4 regions of the Kitasatospora sp. NPDC088548 genome follow, and region 1 is predicted to be linked to each of the others. Evidence: riboswitches for the same ligand, from Rfam matches in the RefSeq annotation. Region 1 holds a riboswitch; each other region holds the start of a gene.

What was found. A riboswitch is a leader RNA that binds a small molecule or an ion and turns the genes downstream of it on or off. The one in region 1 is predicted to bind cyclic di-AMP.
Region 2: another riboswitch for cyclic di-AMP. It lies ahead of ACIP82_RS00075 (transglycosylase family protein); the one in region 1 lies ahead of ACIP82_RS05635 (peptidoglycan DD-metalloendopeptidase family protein).
Region 3: another riboswitch for cyclic di-AMP. It lies ahead of ACIP82_RS25615 (NlpC/P60 family protein); the one in region 1 lies ahead of ACIP82_RS05635 (peptidoglycan DD-metalloendopeptidase family protein).
Region 4: another riboswitch for cyclic di-AMP. It lies ahead of ACIP82_RS27595 (M23 family metallopeptidase); the one in region 1 lies ahead of ACIP82_RS05635 (peptidoglycan DD-metalloendopeptidase family protein).

The regions. Positions count from the first base shown of each region.
Region 1 covers NZ_JBIVMI010000003.1:36,494-42,217, forward strand. The annotation lists gene purB (adenylosuccinate lyase) at 1-176, shown strand, start outside; gene ACIP82_RS05630 (MFS transporter) at 218-1,678, opposite strand; cyclic di-AMP (ydaO/yuaA leader) riboswitch at 2,074-2,232, shown strand; gene ACIP82_RS05635 (peptidoglycan DD-metalloendopeptidase family protein) at 2,236-3,204, shown strand; gene ACIP82_RS05640 (DUF2470 domain-containing protein) at 3,441-4,172, opposite strand; gene ACIP82_RS05645 (MFS transporter) at 4,342-5,553, shown strand; gene ACIP82_RS05650 (RidA family protein) at 5,627-5,724, opposite strand, start outside.
Region 2 covers NZ_JBIVMI010000001.1:12,237-17,960, forward strand. The annotation lists gene ACIP82_RS00065 (hypothetical protein) at 1-391, shown strand, start outside; gene ACIP82_RS00070 (hypothetical protein) at 459-2,567, opposite strand; cyclic di-AMP (ydaO/yuaA leader) riboswitch at 2,951-3,121, shown strand; gene ACIP82_RS00075 (transglycosylase family protein) at 3,108-4,391, shown strand; gene ACIP82_RS00080 (hypothetical protein) at 4,577-4,777, shown strand; gene ACIP82_RS00085 (LacI family DNA-binding transcriptional regulator) at 4,836-5,724, opposite strand, start outside.
Region 3 covers NZ_JBIVMI010000022.1:7,919-13,642, forward strand. The annotation lists gene ACIP82_RS25600 (hypothetical protein) at 1-194, shown strand, start outside; gene ACIP82_RS25605 (NYN domain-containing protein) at 379-1,788, shown strand; gene ACIP82_RS25610 (NlpC/P60 family protein) at 1,990-3,027, shown strand; cyclic di-AMP (ydaO/yuaA leader) riboswitch at 3,385-3,539, shown strand; gene ACIP82_RS25615 (NlpC/P60 family protein) at 3,550-4,716, shown strand; gene ACIP82_RS25620 (NlpC/P60 family protein) at 4,942-5,724, shown strand, end outside.
Region 4 covers NZ_JBIVMI010000025.1:22,557-28,280, reverse strand. The annotation lists gene ACIP82_RS27610 (TetR/AcrR family transcriptional regulator) at 1-124, opposite strand, end outside; gene ACIP82_RS27605 (alpha/beta hydrolase) at 183-1,010, opposite strand; gene ACIP82_RS27600 (YiaA/YiaB family inner membrane protein) at 1,144-1,434, opposite strand; cyclic di-AMP (ydaO/yuaA leader) riboswitch at 1,680-1,838, shown strand; gene ACIP82_RS27595 (M23 family metallopeptidase) at 1,851-2,711, shown strand; gene ACIP82_RS27590 (hypothetical protein) at 2,777-3,652, opposite strand; gene ACIP82_RS27585 (GNAT family N-acetyltransferase) at 3,715-4,323, shown strand; gene ACIP82_RS27580 (sensor domain-containing protein) at 4,436-5,227, shown strand; gene ACIP82_RS27575 (hypothetical protein) at 5,342-5,724, shown strand, end outside.

The sequences.
Region 1 (5,724 bases):
TGGCCGCCGACGAGCGGATCCCGCTGGACCGGGCCGCCCTGGACGCGCTGCTCGCCGACCGGCTCTCCTTCACCGGTGCGGCCGGCGCCCAGGTCGCCGAGGTGGTCCGCCGGGTCGAGGCCGTCGCGGCCGCGTACCCGGAGGCCGCCAAGTACGCGCCGGGCGACATCCTCTGACGCCCCGTCTGCACTGACGCCGCGCCTGCGCCGGTGTGCCGTCAGTTCGCCGAGGGCCCTGCCGCCGTTCCGGTGGCGGGGCCCTCGGCCGTTCCGGCGTCGACGTGGCCCGGGTCGAGCGGCGGGGCGTTGGTGCCGCAGGACCACTGGCAGTCCGGCTCGGCCACCGGGCGGTGGTCCTCGGGGGCCAGCACATTGCCCCGGACGGTGGTGACGGCCACCAGCGCGCCGGCGACCAGCAGCCCGGCGCAGATCAGCATCGCGGTGTGGAAGGCCGAGTCCACCGAGGCGGGCACCCGGTAGGCCTCGCCGCTGAGACCGGCCAGGGCGGGCAGGGCGGCGACCGCGAGCAGGCCGGCGGCCCGGGCGGCGGCGTTGTTGACACCGCTGGCGATGCCCGCGTGCCGGACCTCCACCGCCGCCAGCACCGTGGCGGTCAGCGGCGCGACCAGCAGCACCATCCCGCAGCCCAGCACGGTGACGGCGGGCAGCACGTCCGCCCAGTACGAGGCGCCGGGGCCGATCCGCAGCATCAGCAGCACACCGCCCGCGCAGAGCAGCGGACCCACGGTGAGCGGCAGCCGCGGGCCGATCCGCTTGCCGAGCCGCCCGGCGCGTGCCGACAGGGCCAGCATCAGGACGGTGACCGGGATCAGGGACAGCCCGGAGACCAGCGGGGAGAACCCGGAGACCGTCTGCAACTGCACCACCAGGAGGAAGAACACTCCGCTGAAGGCCGCGTACACGCAGAGGGTGACCAGGTTCACCGCGGTGAACAGCCGGGAGGAGAAGAGGCCGAGCGGCAGCATCGGCTCCGGGCTGCGGCGCTCCACCGAGACGAAGGCCGCCCCCAGCAGCAGGCCGGCCACGCCGGTCACCCAGACGGACGCGGACACCCCTCCACCGGCCGCCGTCAGCGCGTAGGTGATCGCGCCCAGGGTCAGGGCGGCGAGCAGTGCGCCGAGGACGTCGAACCGGCCGGTCGCACTCTCGTCCCGGCTCTCCGGCACGTGCCGGGCCGCCACCGCGACCACCAGGACGGCGAGCGGGACGTTCAGCAGGAAGATCCACCGCCAGCCGGGGCCGTCCACCAGCCAGCCGCCGAGGAACGGCCCGACCGCGGCCGACACCCCGCCGAGGCCGGACCAGAGGCCGACCGCCGCCGAGCGGTCGTCCGGGTGGAAGACGGCCTGGAGCATCGCCAGTGAGCCGGGGGTGAGCAGGGCGCCGCCGATGCCCTGCACGGCGCGGGCGATGACCAGCACGCCGATGGTGGGCGCGGCGGCGCAGGCCGCCGAGGCGACCGCGAACCAGACCACGCCGATCAGGAACACCCGGCGGCGGCCGTAGCGGTCGCCGAGCGCGCCGCCGAGCAGGATCAGCCCGGCCAGGGTCAGCAGATAGGCGTTGAGCGTCCATTGCAGGGCGGCGAGGGGGGCGCCCAGATCGGCGCCGATCCGGGGCAGGGCGACGTTCACCACGGTGCCGTCGAGCATCGCCATGCTGGAGCCGAGCACCGTCGCCAGTAGTACCCAGCGACCCTGCGCGGTGCCCAGGCGCAGGGTGCCGGCCTCGGAGGTGGCCACCGCCCGATCGTGCGCCCCGCGGGCCGACGTGACAAGGGTCACCGGGGGGTGTGTCGGCGAATGGCATTCCGTAGGTGATCGCATGCGTACTGACGCGGATATCGGCGGAGTGTCGCCGGGCGGTCGCTCCAGGTCAATGGATTGTGTGCGTACTGTGCAGCCGATCATTCGGAGTGTCACGACGCCTCGGGGCTTTGTGGTGACTTCACGTGATCGACATTGCTTAGCCCGTACGGATGGGTTTTAGTTCAGCGACCGCCCGGCCACGGCCCGGGCGGCCACCGGGTGGAACGCCTAGTCCTGCCGCTGCCCGGTGGTGCGAACTGAACTCTGTACGGCAGGAGCGGGGGACCCAAAGGTAAGTCGCCGGACCGGAATTCACGGTCCGGCTTGGGGTGAAGCCGCATTGCGGCCGGGCAACTCCAGCCCGAACCCGACAGCTCACCTCGTAGGCGTCGGAGAGGAAATCTTCCATGCCCGCACAGGCTCGTCGTATCGCCCTGCCCCGCGCCGCCCGCATCGGTATCGCCACCGCCGTCACCGGCGCCGCTTTCGCCCTTCCGCTGGTGACCGCGATCAGCGCCCAGGCCCACACCGCGCCGGCCGCGAAGCCCCAGCAGAGCAACTCCTCGACCGCCGACGCCGCCCCGGCCGCCGCCCCGCAGCAGGCCGCCCCGGCAGCCGCGCCGGTCGAGCAGAGCTACCAGGTCGTCGGCGGGGACACCCTGTCGAAGATCGCCGACGCCAAGCAGGTCGAGGGTGGCTGGCAGGCGCTGTACGAGCAGAACCGCTCGGTCGTCGGTGCCAACCCGAACCTGATCTTCCCGGGCCAGAAGCTCGCGCTCGGCGCCAAGGCCGCCGCTCCGGCCGAGGCCGCCAAGCCGGCCGCCCCGGTTGCTCCGGCCGCTCCGGCCGCCGCGCCGAAGCCGGTTCAGACCGCCAAGCCGGTCAAGCCCGCCCCGCAGACCCCAGTCCAGACCAAGATCGAGGTCGCCAAGCCCGCCACCCCGGCCCCGGTTACCGTGGCCGGCGTCGCCAGCTACGTCTCCCCGGTCGCCAGCCCGAAGCTCGGCACCGCCTACGGCGTGGCCGGCTCGATGTGGTCCTCCGGCCACCACACCGGCGCCGACTTCGTCGTCTCCACCGGCACCCCGCTGCGCGCCGTCGCGGGCGGCACCGTGGTGAAGGCCGGCAACGGCGGCGCCTACGGCAACGAGGTCGAGATCAAGCTCGCCGACGGCAAGTACGCCCAGTACGCGCACCTGTCCTCGATCGGCGTCAGGATCGGCCAGACCGTCACCGCCGGCCAGCAGATCGGCCTTTCGGGCGCGACCGGCAACGTGACCGGCCCGCACCTGCACTTCGAGATCCGCACCGGTGCGGGGTACGGCACGGACGTCAACCCGATCGCCTACCTGCGGGCGCACGGCGTCGCCATCTGATCGGGCATCAGAACCACCGCTGGGTGCGGGGCGTACGGCCACTCGGGATGGTCATGTCGGGTGACCGCTCGACCGGGTGATCGCCGCACCGACAGTGGCGCCCTGGGCGCGGGACACGCCCAGTCGGCCGGCCCGGCTCGCGAGAAATCCTCTCGCGAGCCGGGCCGGCCGTTTTGGTTTTACGTGACGCCAAGGGAAGTTGACGTCTGGTCAGCCACGTTGACCGGTGGCCTGGTTCAGATCCGGTGGGCGGGCAGCGCGCGGTGCGCGGCGGTCAGCAGCTGGTGTACCCGGTGGCCGAACTCGTCCGCGTCCCGGGCGGGTTCGGGGAAGACCAGACGGACGTCGCGGTGGCCGTGCGGGTGGTCCAGGCGCAGCACCAGGCCGTACCGGTCGAGGGCCAGCGGGCGGATCCCGGGCCGCTCGGCGAGCAGGTCCGGGTCGAGCAGGCGGGTGAGCACGGCGAGCGCGTCCGGGTGGTCGTCGGCGAGGTGGGTGAGCAGGCCGGCCTCGTAGCGGGCGAGCGGGTCGGGCCCGGCGAGGGCGAGGTCGGCGCCGGTCAGCGCGGTGGTGCCGTACGGGGTGGAGAGGACGGCGTGTGCGACGTCCAGGCGCAGGTGGACGCCGAGCCCGTCGTCGGCGAGGTGGGCCAGGTGGAGCCGGCCGGCCAGGGACAGCCGGCCGCGGACGCGGTCGCGGACGGCGACCGGGGCGATGTCGGTGAGGTCCAGGACGACGGCGAGCCCGTCCTGCGCGCGGGTGGCGGCGAGGGTGAGCGGCGCGTCGAGGGGGGCGTGGAGGCGCAGCCGGGAGCCCTGTACCGCGATCGGGGTGTCCAGCTCATGGTGCTCGCCGCAGGCGCGGATCACCACGGAGGAGGTGGCGGTGAGCAGACTGCAGACCCGTTCGGCGGCGGTGGGTTCGGGCGCCTCCGGCGCCTCGGGTGCCGTGGTGTCCACGGGGCTCATGGCTGACCTCCAGTAAGTTAGGTGAGCCTAACCTAATCGTGCCGAGGGGTGCTGGCAAGCGTGGCGTATGTTCACCTAGGCAATATCCGGCGCTTGCAAGTATCTGGATGGTAGACGTATTGTCGGCGCTGGTAGTTGCACATGCAATCGTCTTGGAAAGCAGACTCTCATGCCCCTCGCGCTCCTGGCGCTGGCGATCAGCGCCTTCGGCATCGGCACCACCGAGTTCGTGATCATGGGCCTGCTGCCCGAGGTCGCCGGCGACTTCTCGGTGTCCATCCCCACCGCGGGCCTGCTCATCTCCGGCTACGCGCTCGGCGTCGTGGTGGGCGGACCGCTGCTCACCGTCCTCGGCACCCGGATCCCCCGCAAGGGGATGCTGCTGATGCTGATGGGCCTGTTCATCGCCGGAAACCTGGTCTCCGCCGTGGCGCCCGCCTTCGGCCTGCTGATGGTCGGCCGGATCCTCGCGGCCTTCGCGCACGGCGCGTTCTTCGGGATCGGCTCGGTGGTCGCGGCCGATCTGGTCGCCCCGCAGAAGCGGGCCGGCGCCATCGCCCTGATGTTCACCGGGCTCACCGCCGCCAACGTCCTCGGCGTGCCGATGGGCACCCTGCTCGGCCAGCACTTCGGCTGGCGGTCCACCTTCTACGTGGTCGCGGCGCTCGGCGTGATCGGGTTCGCCGGCATCGCCGCGCTGGTGCCCGTCCAGCGGCGCGCCGAGGGGGCCCGGCTCGGCCCGGAGCTGGCGGTCTTCCGCCGGCCGCAGATCTGGCTCGCGCTGACCATGACGGTGTTCGGCTGGGGTGGCATCTTCGCGATGTTCACCTACATCACGCCGATGATGACCGAGATGGCGGGCTTCGCCGACACCAGCGTCACCTGGCTGCTCCTCCTGTTCGGCATCGGGCTGTTCGTCGGCAACCTGCTCGGCGGCTGGTTCGCCGACCGCGCGCTGATGCGCAGCCTGTACGTGATCCTGGCGGTGCTGGCGGTGCTGCTGTTCGCCTTCACCTTCGCCTCGCACAGCAAGGCCGGCGCGATCATCACCATCCCGCTGATCGGCCTGTTCGGCTTCGCCACCGTCGCGCCGCTGCAGAAGCGGGTGATGGACCAGGCCGCCGGTGCGCCCACGCTGGCCTCGGCCGCCAACATCGCCGCGTTCAACCTGGGCAACGCGCTCTCCGCCTGGCTCGGCGGGCTGGTCATCTCCGCCGGGCTCGGCTACGACGCGCCGAACTGGGTCGGCGGGCTGCTCACCGTCGCCGCGCTGGGCGTCGCCCTGCTCTCCGGCACCCTGGAGCGGCGCGAGGCCAAGGGCGCCGCCCGGGTGGTGGCGCGCGGCGCGGCCGCCGAGCAGGCGGTCACCGCCGGCCGGTGACGGCGGACGAAAGCGCCGGGGCCCGGACGGCCGACTGGTCGTCCGGGCCCCGGCGCGTACCGCCTCGGGCGGCTCAGCCGATCACGGCCTGCGCGTCGATCTCGACCAGCATCGGCTCCTGCGGCAGCTCGACGAAGATCGTGGTGCGGCAGGGCTTCACCCCGCCGGCCT
Region 2 (5,724 bases), on a different contig from region 1:
CGCGACCGCCGCGGACGGCGTGGTGCTCACCACCGTCGGCGGCGAGGAGGCCACCGCCGCCGCCGGGGTCACCGGGGTGCTGCTGGCCGCCCGGCTCGCCGTCCCGGTCGTCCCGGCCGCGCTGGACGTGCCCGGCTCGGTGGCCGCCGCCGTCGCGCACCTCAAGGAGACCGGCTCCCAGCGCCCCGCGCTGGCCCCGCTGGTGATCGGCCCGGAGGCCGACTCCGAGCTGCTCGCCACGGCCGCCGAGGAGACCGGCTGCCCGAGCGCCGCGCCGCTGGGCGCCTACCCGACGGTGGGCCAGCTGATCGCCTCCACCTACCTGGCCGCGCTGCCGGTCCCCGACCCCGGGGCGTACGCCGGGGAGAGCGGGGAGACCGCCGCCGAATAGCGCGGCCGTCCGACGACGCCAGGGCCCGGAACGCCTCCGTTCCGGGCCCTGCGGACGTCCGGACGGCTCAGGAGCGGCCGCCCACCCGGGTGGTGGGCGCGGCGGCGCCTCTGAGCCTGAGCGCGGGCGGCTGCACCGGCCGGGCCCGGGCGGCGAGCGCCGGCACCGGCCCGACGGCGGCGTTCCACTGCGGTTGCGCCGTACCGCCGCCGTCCGCCTTCCGCACCTGGAGCGCCTCGGAGCGCCCGGCCCGGCGCAGCACGATGCTCCTGGGCGGCGCCGACTCCGGGTCCATCCAGAGCTCGTTGCCGCCGAACTCGCAGTCCAGCACGGCCATATCGTCCGGTTTGCCGTCCGCGGCGGCGCGGAAGGCGACCCCGGCCTTCCGGTAGCCGGTGAACCGGCTGCGGCTGAACGTGACGGCCTCCCCGGCGAGTTCGTGCCCGGCGGCGTCGATCAGCAGCCCGTCGAAGAGGCTGCCCTTGTCCCGGCCGAGCGCGTGCGGGGCCACTCCCCCGGCGGCGTTGCCGTACAGCACGCTCGCGGTGTAGTCGAAGTCGTTGAGGTAGGCGCCGTGTTCGATGCCCCGGCCGCCGTTGTGGTAGGCCGCGAACTCGGTGACCACATGGTGATGCCGGGCGTTCAGCCAGACGAAGGTGCCGTCCTGCAGGTTGTTGTGGGCCAGGCAGCGCTGGAAGGTCCACACCCCCTCGCTGTTCTCCGGCCACTCGTGGCCGGAGGCGCCGGTGGAGCCCTGGACGCCGACGGCCACGCAGTCCACCGCCCGGCCGCCGGTGCCCGCGCCGAGGTTGAACCCCGTCAGGCGGTAGGCGCGCGGGTTGGGTTCGAGCCGGGTGCGGGAGGCCACGCAGGACTCGTGGACGATGTCGTCGGACGGGCGCTGCGGGGTACGGGTGTCCGGCGGGCCGTCCCACCAGGCGGCGTCCTCCCAGGTGTCGTGGCTGACGCAGCTGCGGAAGGTGATGCCGTGGCTGGCGTGCGGCACGAAGGCGTGGCTGCCCGCGTCGCGGACCACCACGCCCTCGACGACGGTGCCCCGGGTGGTGTCGCCGAGCATGTGGAAGTGCAGCCCGTACCGGCCGAGCACGGGCGCGGTGACGGGGACGGTGCCGTCCTGGCCCTTCCAGGTCTCCTCGGTGTCGGCGCGCGGACCCACCCAGCGCAGTGCGGCGTGCCGTACGTCGGCGGGCCGGGAGCCGGTGACGTGGACGTGCGCGCGGCCCTTCGCGGTGCCCTCGACCCGGACGCCGCAGGTCACGTTGAGCAGTTCGGCGCCGACGGTGACGCCCCCTCCGGCGGTCACCCGGGGGTGGGCGTACTTCAGCGGGGAGTCCAGGGTGACGGTGGATCCGCTGACGGACCGGACGGTGACCAGGTCGTAGCGGGCGGAGAAGTCCTCGGCGTCGGGCGGGCCGGTCGGGGTGACGGCCAGTTCGTCGCCGGGCAGCCAGCCGGTGGGCTCGGCGGCCAGGCCGATGGAGGTGTCACCGGCCCGCAGCTCGCGGTCGGCGCGGACCCAGGCGGTCTTGGCCGCGCCGTCCAGCCGCAGGTAGCCGGCGCCGGTCACCCAGAGCCCGGTGTCGGTGTCGGTGTCGGTGTCGGTGTCGACCACCTTGGCGCCGTCGCCCTGGAAGCGCCGCTCGTCCACGGACGGGAAGCGGACGGTGTGCACGGCGGCGCCCTCGGGGGCGAGTGCCAGGGTGCCGCGGATCTCGACGTTGCCGTCCGAGGCGAGGGTGAGGGTGCGGTCGGCGGCGAAGGTGAGTGCGCCGGTCGGCTCGACCAGCAGCGAGCCCACGGTGGCATCGGTGTCGAGGAGCACCCGGTCGGCGATCCGGACGGCGCTCCGCGGGCCGGGTACCGCACCGCCCCAGCCGGCCGGGTCGGACCAGCGGCGGCCGGCCAGGTCGACGGTCGGTGCGGCGGCGGGCCCGGCCCCGGAGGTGCCGACGGGCGGCGGCCCGGCGGGCCGGTGGTCCATGCCCGCGCCCTCGGCGGGGGCCGCGGCGGCGTCGGTGGGGCCGTCCGGGGCCACGGGCATACCGGGCATGCCGGTGGCCGCGACGGGCTGCGTCCGCCCGGTCAGCGAGCGCCGCAGGATCTCCTCGCCGCCGACCGCGGCGAACACCGTGCCGACCGCCGGCCAGCGCCGCATCGTCCGGCGGCGTACGGGAGTTCGGGGCCGTTCGGGCGATATGTCCACTCTGCGGCGTTTTGCCCGGCGGTGCACCCCCCGAGGCCTGACGGTCGGGCGCCCGGCACGCGGGTCCTCGTCCTTGGCCATCACCGCGCAGCCCTCCCGCCGGACGGCCGCGTCGGTACTGACGTCCTGAAGCACAGGCAGTTGGGTCCGGCCGCAGGGGCGTTGCCGAAAATCGGTCATTTCTGATCATGGTGGACAGCCAATCAACCCCTCACCCGTAAACCGTGACGGACATCACACATGTTTGCGGTTTGAACGGGAGTCTGCTTAACGTGCTCCCCGTTCGTGGCTACACGAACCCAGCCCATCCGCAACGCCGAGTCCTGCCGTCGGTTGTGCTGGCAGCGCAGAAACGCACCACGGCAGGAGCGGGGGACCCACAGGTAAGTCGCCCCGGACCGGTTCCCGAAACCGGTTCAGGGCTAGGGGTGAAGCCGCGCCAAGGCGCGGCCGGGCAACTCCAGCCCGAATCCGACAGCTCACCTCGCAGGCGTGGGAGAGGATCGCGTCTTCATGCTGCCCGTCAACGGCACCAGTCTGCCCCGTCGCGCCCGCCGCCTGATCGCCGCCGTCGGCGTCGCGGGTGTCGGCCTGACCGTCCCGTGCCTCACCACCGGCACCGCCTCCGCCGCCCCGGTCGCCACCTGGGACAAGGTCGCCCAGTGCGAGAGCGGTGGCAACTGGGCCATCAACACCGGCAACGGCTTCTACGGCGGCCTGCAGTTCACCTCCAGCACCTGGGCCGCCTTCGGCGGTACCGCGTACGCCCCGCAGGCCCACCAGGCCACCAAGGACCAGCAGATCGCGGTCGCCGAGAAGGTCCTCGCCTCGCAGGGCCCCGGCGCCTGGCCCGTCTGCTCCGTCCAGGCCGGCCTGACCAAGGGCGGCACCCCGGCCGCCGTCGACACCTCGGCCGCCACCAAGCCGGCCGCCACCAAGCCGGCTGCCCCGGCCGCCACCCCCGCGCCGAAGCCCGCCCCGCAGGCCCCCGCGCAGACCCCGGCCCCGGCGAAGAGCCAGGCCCCCGCCGACTCCGCCCAGGCCAAGGGCGGCAGCCAGGCCCAGCCGACCGACTACACCGTCATCGCGGGCGACTGGCTCTCCTCCATCGCCGACAAGAACAACGTCCAGGGCGGCTGGGAGCGGCTGTACGAGCTGAACCGCGGCACCCTGACCCAGGGTCCGCACGTCATCTACCCGGGCCAGCAGCTCGCCCTGGGCAAGGGCGGCCAGGCCCAGCAGTCCGGCCAGGGCGCCACCGGCGCCTCCACCGGCAAGCCGGCCGCGCAGACCCCGGCCCAGACCCCGGCCGCGCAGACCCCGGCCGCGCAGGCCCCCGCCGCCAAGCCCGCCGCCAAGCCGGTCGCCAAGCCCGCCGCCCCGGCGCAGACCCAGGCCCCGGCGCAGACCGCCACCGGCAGCATGGCCGCCGCCGTCTCCTTCGCCCAGTCGAAGGTCGGTCAGGCCTACATCTACGGCGGCACCGGCAACGGCGGCTGGGACTGCTCCGGTCTGACCCAGGCCGCGCTGCGCGCCGCGGGCGTCTCCGTCCCGCGCGTCGCCGCCGACCAGGCCGCCGCCAGCACCCACGTCTCGCTGGACAGCCTGCTCCCGGGCGACCTGCTGTTCTGGTCCAACAACGGCAAGGACTCCGGCGTCTACCACGTCGCGATCTACATCGGCGGCGGGAAGTACGTCGAGGCCGCCAACCCGAGCTCGGGCGTGCGGACCCAGACCGTCGCCAACTGGGCCCCGGACTTCGCCGGCCGGGTCTGACCCGCCGGGCGTGCCCGGCACGCCCCCGACCCCGAGGCCCCCGGGGAGAGTCTGGTCGCTCTCCCCGGGGGCCTCGGCCTGTCTCCCCCGGCCGTCGCGCACCGGCCGGGTACCGGCGGGGCCACCGGTGGTCAACGCGGGCGCCGGCAGGGCATGCTGCTGCTCCGTACCCGAGGAGGAGTCACATGGCCCAGGTCACCGTCACGCTCGACGCCGATCTCGCCATCGACGCGATGACGCTCTCCGGCACCACGAACCCGCAGGACGCCGTCGAACTGGTCCCGCGCGACCACCTCGCCCGGGGCCGGCGCACCGGGACCCGGACCGGCGACGCCGCCGACGGACAGCGGGTGAACCAGGAGCGCCCCACCGTCCAGGAGGGCTGAGCGCGGCACGGCCGGGGCCCCCGGGGAGCGTTCGCTCCCCGGGGGCCCCGGCACCGGTTCACCGCGGGCAGGCCCCGGTGGAGCCGCGCATCACCAGCTCCGGCTGGAACATGAACTCCCCGCGCTGGGCGGCGTTCGCACCGACCTCCTCCAGCAGGGCGTCGACGGCGGCGGTGGCCATCGCCTCGACCGGCTGGCGGATGGTGGTGAGCGGCGGCTCGGTGAAGGCGATCAGCGGCGAGTCGTCGAAGCCGACCACCGAGACGTCCTGCGGGACGGCCAGGCCCCGCTGACGCACCGCGCGGATCGCGCCGAGCGCCATCATGTCGCTGCCGCAGACGATCGCCGTGCAGCCCTTGTCGAGCAGCGCGCCGGCCGCCGCGTGCCCGCCCTCCACGCTGAACAGCGTGTGGTGGACGAGGTCCTCGGCCTCCTCCTGGGTCTTGCCGAGCACCGCCCGCATGGCCGCCGTGAAGCCCTCGATCTTGCGCAGCACCGGTACGTACCGCCGCTGCCCGACCGCCAGGCCGATCCGTTCGTGGCCGAGTTCGGCCAGGTGCTGGACGGCCATCCACATCGCGGCCCGGTCGTCCGGCGAGATGAACGGCGCGTCGATCTTCTCGCTGTAGCCGTTGATCAGCACGAACGGCACCTGCCGGCCGGCCAGCCGGGCGTACCGGTCGTGGTCGGCGGTGGTGTCGGCGTGCAGGCCGGAGACGAAGACGATGCCCGCCACGCCCCGGTCGACCAGCATCTCGACCAGTTCGTCCTCGGTCGAGCCGCCGGGCGTCTGGGTGCAGAGCACCGGCGTGTAGCCGTGCCGGCTCAGCACCTGCTCGATCACCTGGGCCAGCGCGGGGAAGATCGGGTTGCTCAGCTCCGGGGTGATCAGCCCGATCAGTCCGGCGCTGCGCTGGCGCAGGCGGGTCGGCCGCTCGTAGCCGAGC
Region 3 (5,724 bases), on a different contig from region 1:
ACGTGACCCGCTCCGCCCGGGTGACCGAGTACCTGCACTTCGACCTGGCCGGCGAGTCCAAGGTGGAGGAGACCGAGGTGCTCAGCGAGACCATCGAGTCGGTGCGCTGCCGCTGGTGCAACGCGGTGGACCAGGTCGAACTGGTGGCCCGTCCCGGTGCCGAGGCCGGAGAGGCCGCCGCTGAGCAGGGCTGACGCCCGGTCCGTGGGGTGGACGGTGCGCGGCCGTTCACCGCACGGGGACAATACAGACAGAACGCACGGAGCGTGACGACGAGGGCGACGGCCGCGGGCCGTACCCCGCTGGACGAGGATCGGAGCCGAGGACGTGGTGGACGCAGCGAAGGAGCCCGCCGGGCCGCAGGGGCGGCAGCCCGCTGTGGACGGGCAGGCGCCGGACGCGGCCGAGGCCGCCCCGTCCGGTACCGGGGCCCCCGCCGAGGAGTCGGGCGGTGACGAGCCGGCGGCAGACCGGGCCGTCGAGACGCTCGACCGGCCGCTGCCCGAGGGTGTGCGCCGCCGGGTGGTGGGCCTCGCCGCCGACGCGCTCGGGGGGCTGCCGCCCGCCGAACTGCCGCAGAGCCTGCGGCAGTACGCCAAGTTCACGCCGGCCCGGCGGGCCAAGTACGCGGCCACCGCGCTGGCCGCCGCACTGGAGTCGGAGCCGGCCTTCCGGCTCCGGATAGCGGAGCGGCTGCGGCTGGGCCAGCCGGACCTGGTGAAGGCGCTGGAGGCGGGCCACGTGCCCGGCGCCGCCGACCCGATGGACGTGGCGGCCGCCGCCTATCTGGTGCGGTCGGCGGGCTGGAGCCGGCTGGTCGCCGAGGCGGGGGAGCAGGCCGAGCGGGCCGGCGCCGAGGGCGCCGCCGCCGAGGCGGCCCGGCTGGCGGAGAAGCTGCAGGCGGAGCTGGCGGAGGTACGGGCCTCCGCCCGGGCGGACCTGGACCGGCAGCGGGCCGAGTCGGAGGACGTCCGCAAGGAGGCCGAGTCGCTGCGCAAGAAGGTGCGGTCGCTGGAGAGCGACACCCGCCGGGCGCAGGCGGAGACCCGCCGGGTCACCGCCGAGCTGGAGGCGCTGAGGACGCAGGCGGCCGCCGAGCGCGGCGCGGGTGAGAGTGAGGCCCGGCGGCTGCGGCACCGGATCTCCGAACTGGAGACCGCCGCCGAGCAGGGCCGCCGTTCGGCCCGCGAGGGGCGCAGCGTCGAGGACATGCGGCTGCGGCTGCTGCTGGACACCGTGCTGCAGTCGGCGCAGGGCCTGCAGCGGGAGCTGGCGCTGCCGGTCTCCCAGATCCGCCCGGCGGACCTGGTGGAGGCGGTGGTGCCGGGCTCGGCCTCGCCGCACGACGTGGCCCGGCGCGGGCTGGCGGAGGACGATCCGGCGCTGCTGGACCAGCTGCTGGCGATCCCGCAGGTGCATCTGGTGGTGGACGGCTACAACGTGACCAAGACCGGTTATCCGGCGCTGCCGCTGGAGCAGCAGCGGATCCGGTTGCTGGGCGGGCTGGCGATGCTGGCCCAGCGCACCCAGGCGGAGGTCACCTGTGTGTTCGACGGGCAGGACCTGGACGTGCCGGTGATCATGGCGCCGCCGCGCGGGGTGCGGGTGCGCTTCAGCCGGACCGGGGAGACGGCGGACGAGCTGATCCGCCGTCTGGTGCGGGCCGAGCCGCAGGGCCGTCCGGTGGTGGTGGTCTCCACCGACCGGGAGGTCGCGGAGGGCGTGCGCAAGGCGGGCGCGCGCCCCGTCGCCTCCGTCCTGCTGCTGAACCGGCTGGCCCGGCCCTGATGCCGGAGGGACCGGAGTGACCGCTGGTCAGCGCCCGGTTTGCGGCAGTGTGTGGATCCCGTGAAGTCAGGCCGCCGGTGGAGGTTCACGCCATCGGGGGAGTGGCGGAAAGCGTGGATCTTCACTAGGGTCTGGCGTCAAACCTATTTTCCGGATCCTCACTCAAACGGGTGAGTCCGTTGGAAGAAGGAACCGATCACTTTGGCCTCCCACCGCCGTCCCAAGCAGCCGAGCCGCGCGCGGGTCTCCGTGCTCACCGCTGCCGCTGCGACCGCGGTCGCCCTCTCCGCCCAGGTCGGCGCCCACGCCGCGCCCTCCCCCAAGAAGGAGGACGTGAAGGCGCAGATCGACCAGCTGAACGAGGAGCAGGAGCAGGCGGCCGAGAAGTACAACGGCGCCAAGGAGCGGGCCGACCAGCTGCGCAAGCAGGCGGACCAGCTCCAGGACCAGGTGGCCCGCGGCCAGGACCAGATGACGCAGCTTCAGGCCGGGCTGGCCGAGGTGGCGGGCGAGCAGTACCGCACCGGCGGCATCGACCCGTCCGTGCAGCTGATGCTCTCCTCCGACCCGTCGGGTTACCTGGACAAGGCCTCCAGCGTCCAGCAGGCCAGCTCCAGCCAGTCCGAGGCGCTCAAGGGCCTGCAGGACCAGCAGCGCCGCCTGGACCAGCAGAAGGCCGAGGCGGCCGCCGTCCTCGCCTCCCTGGACAGCACCACCAAGGATCTGAACCAGGCCAAGGCGGACGTCAACCAGAAGCTCAAGGAGGCCCAGACGCTGCTGAACTCGCTCAGCGCGGCCGACCGGGCCGCCCTGAAGGCGCAGCAGCAGCAGGACGACCGGGCCTCGCGCGGCAGCGAGCGCACCGACCTGAGCAGCCTGCCGCAGGCCGGCGGGTACGCCGGGGTGGCCGTCGCCAAGGCGATGAGCAAGCAGGGCTCGCCGTACGTCTGGGGTGCCATCGGGCCGAGCACCTTCGACTGCTCCGGTCTGATGGTCTGGGCGTACAAGCAGGCCAATGTCTCGTTGCCGCGCACCTCGCAGGCGCAGGCCGGCGTCGGCACCCGGGTCCCCTCGCTGGACCAGGCGCAGCCCGGTGACCTGATCATCTACCGCGACGACCGCAGCCATGTCGCGATGTACATCGGCAACGGCATGGTGGTGCACGCGCCGCACACCGGTGACGTGGTGAAGGTGATGAAGGCCGACGCGATGAAGATCAACGCCATCCGCCGGGTCTGACGGTTCGTCGATTGGGGGCAGAAGCCCCCGATCCGGACATTCCCTGATAGGTCGACACGCCCGGCCGGGCCGGCCCGCTGCTGTGATGTGGGACACGCCCCGGTCGGGCGCTCTCGACCCGCATTGTGAGTAATGATCAGCCCCGCGTGCGGTTGTGATCACATTCGGTCATATTCACAAATGAACTTGGGTATTCTTCCGTCTTTTTTCTGACAAGGATTTGAACGGATCACGGTTCTGTTACTAGGGTCATGCCTCGAACCACCGTGCAGTCGATCACCCATCCCGGGTGACGGCGGGGGTTACCGTCGAGTTCGTGAAGCAGCGGGGCAGGTGACTGCCCGACGGGGAGTCCAGCAGTCGGGGACGCTGTGGAGCGGAGCCGGGGAACCAAGTTCCTCCGGGGTGAATCGGCGCCAGGTCGACCGGTGGAACGGTCGGTGAGGCGCCGTAGGGCACGCTTCCGGCCCGAACCCGTCAGCTCACCCGGTAGGCGGACGTAGGAAGAAGGAGTCCGCCTTCGTGGCGTCCCATCGTCGTCCCAAGCCCGCCGGCCGTGCCCGCGTCTCCATCCTGACCGCGGCCGCCGCAGCGGCCGTGGCCCTCTCCGCGCAGTCGGGCGCGCACGCCGACCCGACGCCGACCAAGGATCAGGTCAAGGAGCAGGTCGACAAGCTCAACGAGCAGGCCGAGGTCGCCACCGAGCAGTACAACGGCGCCCAGGCCAAGCAGCAGGAGCTGCAGAAGCAGGTCGGCGAGCTCCAGGACAAGGTGGCCCGCCAGCAGTCGCAGGTGACCGATCTGCAGGGCGGCCTCGCCGAGATCGCCGGCGAGCAGTACCGCAACGGCGGCATATCGCCGACCGTTCAGCTGATGCTCTCCTCCAGCCCGGACAACTTCCTCACCCAGGCCGGCACCCTGACGCAGGCCGGCAGCTCGCAGTCGGGCCAGCTGAAGGAGCTCCAGGAGCAGCAGCGCAGGCTCGACCAGGACCGCACCGAGGCCCAGAACAAGCTCGGCGAGCTGGAGGCCACCACCCAGCAGCTGAAGGCGTCCAAGGAGGAGATCCAGGGCAAGCTGGCCAAGGCCCAGGAACTGCTCAACACGCTGACCGAGCAGGAGCGCGAGGCGCTGCGCGCGGCCGAGGAGAAGGCCGCCGCCGAGGCCAAGGCCAAGGCGGACGCCGCCAAGGCGACCGCGAAGGCCGAGGCCGACCGGGCATCCCGCGACAACGGCCGCGGCGACCTGGGCACCCCGTCCTCCTCGCCCGTCACCAAGCCGTCGGCGTCGTCCACGCCGTCCACGTCGTCCGCGCCCAGCGCCCCGGCCGCCAACGGCTCGCGGGCCGCCGCCGCGATCGCGGCCGCCGAGAGCAAGCTCGGCGCGCCGTACGTCTACGGCGCCACCGGCCCGAACTCCTTCGACTGCTCCGGCCTCACCAGCTGGGCGTACGCCCAGGCGAACGTGTCGCTGCCGCGCACCTCGCAGGCCCAGGCCAACGCCGGCACCCGGATCGGCTCGAACATCGCCAACGCCCAGCCCGGCGACCTGGTGATCTTCTACGGCGACAACCACCACGTGGGCATCTACGTCGGTGGCGGCCAGGTCATCCACGCGCCCAAGCCCGGCGCCTCGGTCCGCTACGAGTCGGCCTCCAACATGCCGGTCTCCACCATCGTGCGGCTCTGACCCCGAGTCAGGCTTTCGCAGGCCCGGTCTCCCTCGCGGGAGGCCGGGCCTGCGGCTTTTCCGGCCGGCCGGACGCCTGTCCGATTCAGGGTCAAATATTCGGGTTGGTAGGGGTTTGGACTCGCTCGCCCGGACTCGCTAACGTCTGCCACCGGACACCCGCTTCCAGAGCCGCCCGCACCGGAGCGGCCACAGGCCGGGACGCAGAATTGGAGCCGCAGTCGGATGGCCGTGCACCGCCGTTCCCCACAGTCGGGTGCGCACACCCTCGCCCGCGCGCTGGTGCTGACCGCGGCGGCCACCACCGTCCTGGGCGTGGCCGTGGGCGGCAGCGCCCATGCCGCCCCGGGCTCACCGGACGGGCCGCAGAACCGCAAGGACGTCAAGGTGCGGATCGACCAGCTGTACGACGAGGCCGAACAGGCGTCGGAGAAGTACAACGCGGCGCTGGACGCGCAGCAGCGGCTGCAGAGCGAGGCCGGCACGCTCCAGCAGCAGATCGCCGTCGGCCAGGACGAGCTCAACCGGCTGCGCGGCGACCTCGCCACCGTCGCCGGCGCCGAGTACCGGGCCGGCGGCCTGGCGCAGACCGTCCAGCTGATGCTCTCCACCGACCCCGAGGGCTATCTGTCCCGGGCGCGCTCCCTCGACCAGGCCGCCGAGCGGCAGAACGACACGCTGCACGAGGTGGTGTCGCGCCAGCGCCGGCTCGACCAGCGCCGGGCCGAGACCTCCGCCAAGCTCTCCGAACTGGAGCAGATCCGCCGTGCCCTCGCCGACAGCAAGCAACAGATCCAGCAGCGGCTGGCCGGGGCGCAGAAGCTGCTCAACGGTCTGAGCGCCACCGAGCGGGCCAGGATGGCGGCCCAGGACGCCCGGGAGGCCGAGCAGCGTGCCACCCGCGGTACCGACCGGCTCGACCTCGGGACCGTCCCGCCCGCCTCGGAGCGCGGTGCCGCCGCGCTGGCCGCCGCCGTGAAGATGATCGGCTCGCCCTATGTGTACGGA
Region 4 (5,724 bases), on a different contig from region 1:
AGGGGGTGGCCACGCCGGCCCGGCTGGCGACGGCGGCCAGGGTGAGGGCCTCGGGGCCCTGCTCGTCGATGAGGGCGAGGGCGTGGCCGACGACCTGGTCGGGGGTCAGTCCTACTCGGGGCACGTGCGGTCTCCGGGGGTTCGTGGGGCGGGGCAGGGGCGTGCGGTGCGGGGGCCGGGGCTCAGGAGAGTTCGGCGAGGAAGGGCAGCAGCGCGTCGGCGGTGGCCTGCGGGTGGTCGGCCATCGGGTAGTGCCCGGCGCCCTCGATCATCACCTTGCGGGCCCCGAGCGCGGCCGTCTGCCGGTCGGCGACCAGCTCCGGGTTCGGGAAGTCGGGGTCCTTGGCGCCCATCACGACCAGCGCCGGGCACCGCACCGCGGCGGTCCAGCCGACCGGCGACGAGTCCCCGCGGAGCTGGCCCCGGACGGCGGTCCGGCGGCCGGGCGTGCGCAGCGCGGCGACCAGGCCGTCCACGTAGGCGTCGAAGTCGGCCGGCTTGGCGGTCGGGAACGCCATCTTGCGGTGGTAGAGGCCCCAGGAGGCGGGGACGTAGGTCAGCAGCGGGCCCATCAGGCCGAACACGGCGCGCTGCATCAGGTTCGGCGGCGGGTTCTCGACGAAGGCGTTCAGCAGGACGATCCCGGCGACCCGCTCGGGTGCGTCCCCGGCGGCCTTGACCACGGTGGCGCCGGTGTACGAGTTGCCGGCCAGCACGGCGCTCCGGATGCCGAGGTGGTCGAGCAGGGCGATGACGTCGGTGGCGACCGCGGCGGGCGAGTAGTCGTCCCAGGCGATCGAGGACTCGCCGAAGCCGCGCAGGTCCATGGTGATCACCCGGCGGCCGGCGGCCACCAGCAGCGGTCGCAGGTGCCGGTACGCGGCCCGGCTGTCGAGCATCCCGGGGAGCAGGACGACCGGGGTGCCGTCGCCCCGCCCGGTGTCGTCGAAGGCCAGCCGGCCGCCGGGGACGTCGAGGTACTGGGTGGTGGGGGTGGTGATGCCGGACATCGTGGGTCTCCTCGGGCCGCCGGGGCGTGTCATCGGCGGTGCTGCCGATAGCCATAAAGCTAAGGCTAATAGCCTTAGCCGTCAAGCTATCGATGTGCGACGGCTTCGGAGGTGCCCGTTCCGTGGTGCCCGCTCAGATCCCTTCCACCTTGAACGGGTCGTGCTCGCTGAGCAGCTTCTCCAGCCGGGCCTGGTCCACCCGGGTGACGATCTCGCTGGTCTCCTGCTTGTCCCGGACCACCTTGGCCAGGGTGAACGAGGAGGTGACGGTGTAGAGCAGGCCGAGTCCGAGGAAGGCCCTGGTCCACCCCCCGACCGGGAGGTAGGCGATCCCGATCGCGAGGGCGGCGGCGGACAGGGCGAAGGAGAGCACGGCCTGGACGTGGTACGCGGCCGTGGTGCGGGACTGCATCGGTGCGTTCATGGCGTCAGGATGGCGGCGCCCCGAGCGGACGCACATGAGTAGAACTACTCAAATGGGGGGTCGTTCGTTGACGTCCAATCACGTTCGGTAGTGTCAGTTGTCGTCAATCGTCCCAAAACGCCCATCGGGTCGCGTGGTGCCCGTGCTGTATCCGGTTGTCCCGAACGGATGGCTTGGAATCAGGGGCGCCTAGGATTAACGTTTGATAACGCAGCGCGGTTGTCAACGCCGTACCCAGACGGCACCGTGCGCCGTCGCCTAATCCCGACGACCCGCCCCCGGGCAGGTCAGGGAGCCGGGGAACCACGTTCCTTGGGGTGAATCGGCCGGGCCCAGGCCCAGCCGTAGGAGACCTTCCTGCTCCGAACCCGTCAGCTAACCCGGTAGGCGCGAAGGAAGGAAAGGAGCGCGCCTCCGTGGCGTCGACGTACTCTCCGGCACACCTGCCCGGCTCCGCCGCCGGCACCCAGCTGCTCGACCACCCGCGGCCCGCCGCCCACGAGGGCGGCTACGGCGGCCCCGCGGACGAGACCGGCCCGCAGCCCGCCGACGCCAACCGGCACCGGATGCCGCGCCAGGCCCGCGGCACCGCTCCACTGCTCGGCGTCACCGCCGTGGCCGCCACCCTCGGCGCCACCGGCTTCGCCTCCGCCACCCCGGCCGCCGCGCCGGCCATCGAGGCCCCGGACGAGACCCCGGTCGCCCTCTCCGCCGACCCCGGCCTCGCGCTCGCCGCCCGCATCCAGCAGCAGGCCGACAGCCAGCGCACCGCCGCCGAGGAGAACGCCCGCGTCCAGGCCGCCCAGGAGGCCGAGGCCAAGCGCGCCGCCCAGCAGGCGGAGGCCAAGCGGGCCGCCGAGGAGGCCGAGAGGGCCAAGCTCGCCGCCATCAACCTGCCGGTGCGCGACTACAACCTCTCCGCCCACTACGGCCAGAGCGCCTCCTACTGGGCCCACCTGCACACCGGCCTGGACTTCGCGGCCTCCACCGGTACCCCGGTCTACGCCGTCGGCCAGGGCACCATCACCTCGGCCGGCTGGTCCGGCTCGTACGGCTACCGGATCGTCGAGACGCTGCCCGACGGCACCGAGATCTGGTACTGCCACCTCTCCTCGATCATCAAGGGCACCGGCAAGGTCGTCCCCGGCCAGCAGATCGGCAAGGTCGGCGCCACCGGCAACGTCACCGGCCCGCACCTGCACCTGGAGGTCCGCCCCGGCGGCGGGGCCCCGGTCGACCCGGAGACCTGGTTCGAGCAGCGCGGCATCACCCCCTGACGCCCCGGAGGCGCCCCGGTCCGAGCAGCGGCCGGGGCACCTCCGCGTTCCAGGACCCGGAGGGCTCAGGCCCCGTCGGGCAGCCCGGCCAGGTACGCGTCGATCTCCTCCTGCCCCGGCTCCGGCGCCAGGTCCGGGAACTCCGCCACCAGCAGCCGCGGCAGCCCCGGCACCGTCCACCGGCCGGCCAGCTCCAGCGCCGCCTCGGCGGCCGCCTCCTCGAACGCCCCGAAGTCCCCGGTCAGCTCGTCCGGCATCGGCCGGCCGAGCGCGGTCAGCTCCGCCAGGTTGCGGTAGCTGCGCCGCATCAGGCCCTGCTCCAGCAGCCGCCGGGCGCCGTCGGTGGCCATCCCGACCGTGAGCACCCGGGCCGGGCCCCAGCCCTCACCGGCCGTCTCGTCCACCCAGCCGGCCGGCTCCAGCGCCGCGAACGCGGCCAGCCGGTCCTCCTCCGCCAGCTCCCGGAACCCCTCCAGCCAGGCCCGCACCGCCGCCTCGTCCGCGACGTCCACCCCGTAGGCGTGCAGCAGCAGCGTGTACAGCCGGGGCCAGGTCACCAGGTCCGCCCGCCGCAGCAGGCCGGCCGCCACCTCGCCCTGCCACTCGGCCTCCGCGTGCAGCCGCTCCTGCCGCTTGGCGTTCAGCCGCTTCGCCGCCCGCTGGCGGTCGATCAGCAGCCGCACCGCCTCGCCGTACGCCAGCGGATCCTCCTCCGGCGCGGGCTGGACGTACAGGTAGAGCCGCTCGACGAGCAACTGCTCCACGGCGTTCGAGGTCAGCTCCGGCCAGCCGTCGTGCATCCTGCCCTCGCCCAGCTCCAGCAGCGCCAGCACCGTCCGCAGCGGTTCCTCGGCCACCGGCGCGCGGCCCTCCGCCTCCGCCCAGGCGAGCAGTTCGGCGGCCTTGGTGCGCGGGGCGAGCCGCAGGTCTTCGTCTTCCATAGCCTCGACGGTAGCCGCTGGCCGCCCACCGGACGGACCGGGCCGGAGTAGGGTCGACGGACATGGTCCCCGTACGACTCACCGGCCCCCGGCTGGCCATTCGCGAGTTCCACCACACCCCGGGCGACATCGAGGCGCTGTACGCCGTCTTCGGCGACCCGGTCGCCACCCGCCACCTCCCCTTCGGACCGTACGACCGGGAGAGCTGTGCCGATCAGGTGGCGCAGTACCTGGAGGAGGCCCTGCGGGACGAACGCACGGTCTACCGGCTCGCCGTCACCCTGCGCGCGGACGGCACCGACTCCGCCGACCCCGCCGACGGGGGCGCCCCGATCGGCAGCGCCGCCCTCACCCTCGGGGAGCACCGCTCCGCAGTCCTCGGCTACGCGCTGCGCCCCGACACCTGGGGCCACGGCTACGCGGGCGAGATCACCGGGCTGCTCTGCGACCTCGCGTTCGGGACGCTCGGCGTGCACCGGCTGGCCGCCCGGGTCGACGTCGACAACACCGCCTCCAGCCGGGTGCTCACCCGGGCCGGGTTCCAGCTGGAGGGCCGGATCCGGCACGACCTCCACCTGCGGGACACCTGGTACGACTCCTTCCAGTACTCCCTGCTGGCGGACGAGTGGGCGGGGGCCGGGACCGGGGCGGGGCAGCGGGCGGGGGGTTAACCCCACCCCTTGTTCGGCGGGGGGCCGGATGTCCACCGGGCCCGCGCTTTGACAGGGTTGAGGAGTCAGCAGGACACGCCCCCACCACAGAACCGAGGACCGAGGCCCGGCCATGAGCAGCAGCCACAGCATGCAGCGCGGTGCGTACGACCGCGAGGACAGCCGCGACTCCCACGGTTCCGGCGACACCTACGGGACCTACGGCACCGACGAGGCCGACCCGAAGCACCGGCCCGCCCGGGCCCGCCGGACCGAGGAGCCGCCGTACGTCTGGCGGGCGCCGTTCTCCTCCTACACCTACAAGGAGATCGGCTTCACGCTCAGCGGACTGCCGGTCGCCATCGTGGGCTTCGCCTTCGCCGTCACGCTCTTCGCCCTGGGCCTGGGAACCTTCGTCACCGTCCTCGGCCTGCCGGTGCTGGCCGCGCTGACCAGCGGCGCCCGCGGCTTCGGCCGGCTGGAGCGGGCCCGGACGCTCAGCATGCTGGCCCTGGACGTGCCGGGCCCGGCGCCGGTGCGGCGTGCCCGGCCGGGCAGCTGGGGCGCCGTCACCGCGCGGCTGGCGGACGCGGCCGGGTGGAAGGCCGTGCTGTACCAGGTGGTGATGCTGCCGTGGGCGGTCTTCAGCTTCACGATGTCGCTGGTGTTCCTGCTGGTCGGCTGGTCCCTGACGCTCTACCCGCTCTACCACTGGGTCTTCCCGACCTACACCGACTGGCCCGGCTACCGGCTCTTCAACTTCTACGACAGCCACGGCGTCGAGCACGTCTACTACGTCCAGTCGCCGCTGCAGATCGCCGGGGTCTCGTTGCTCGGGCTGCTGTTCGTCTTCCTCACCCCGCAGCTGGTGCGCGGCCTGACCAACGTCAACCGGCTCGCCGTCCGGGGCCTGCTCGGCCGCTGAGCCCGCCTCGCCGGCAGGCCGCCCGGCCCGCTGCCGCCACCCCGGAGCCGCCCGGCCCCGTTCGTGCCCGGTCCCCCGGATGCGGACGGGGCCGGGCCGTGTTCGGATGGCCGGGTGGCCGCCGCCGAGCTCCCCGACCCGGCCGACCTCGCCGACCCGCGGAGGTCCACCGACCCCGCCGCCGCCGGAATCCTGATCACCTCCCGCCCGCTGGACGAGTACTGCGGGCTCTTCGGCCTCACCCGAGCCCGGCTCGCCGCCCTCCCCGGGCCGCTGCTCGACTGCCCCGGTGGCGCCTCCGGTCTGGCCGCCGAGGCTCGCGGGCTGGGCTGCCGGGTGATCGCCGCCGACCCGGCGTACGCCCGGCCCGGCCCCGAGGTCGCGGCGGCCGCCCGGGCCGCCCGGGCGTCGATGGCCGCCGCGATGGCCGCCCGCCCCGAGCTGTACCCGAGGCCGCTCCACCGCCCGTACGACCGCTATCTGCGCAGCTGGGACCG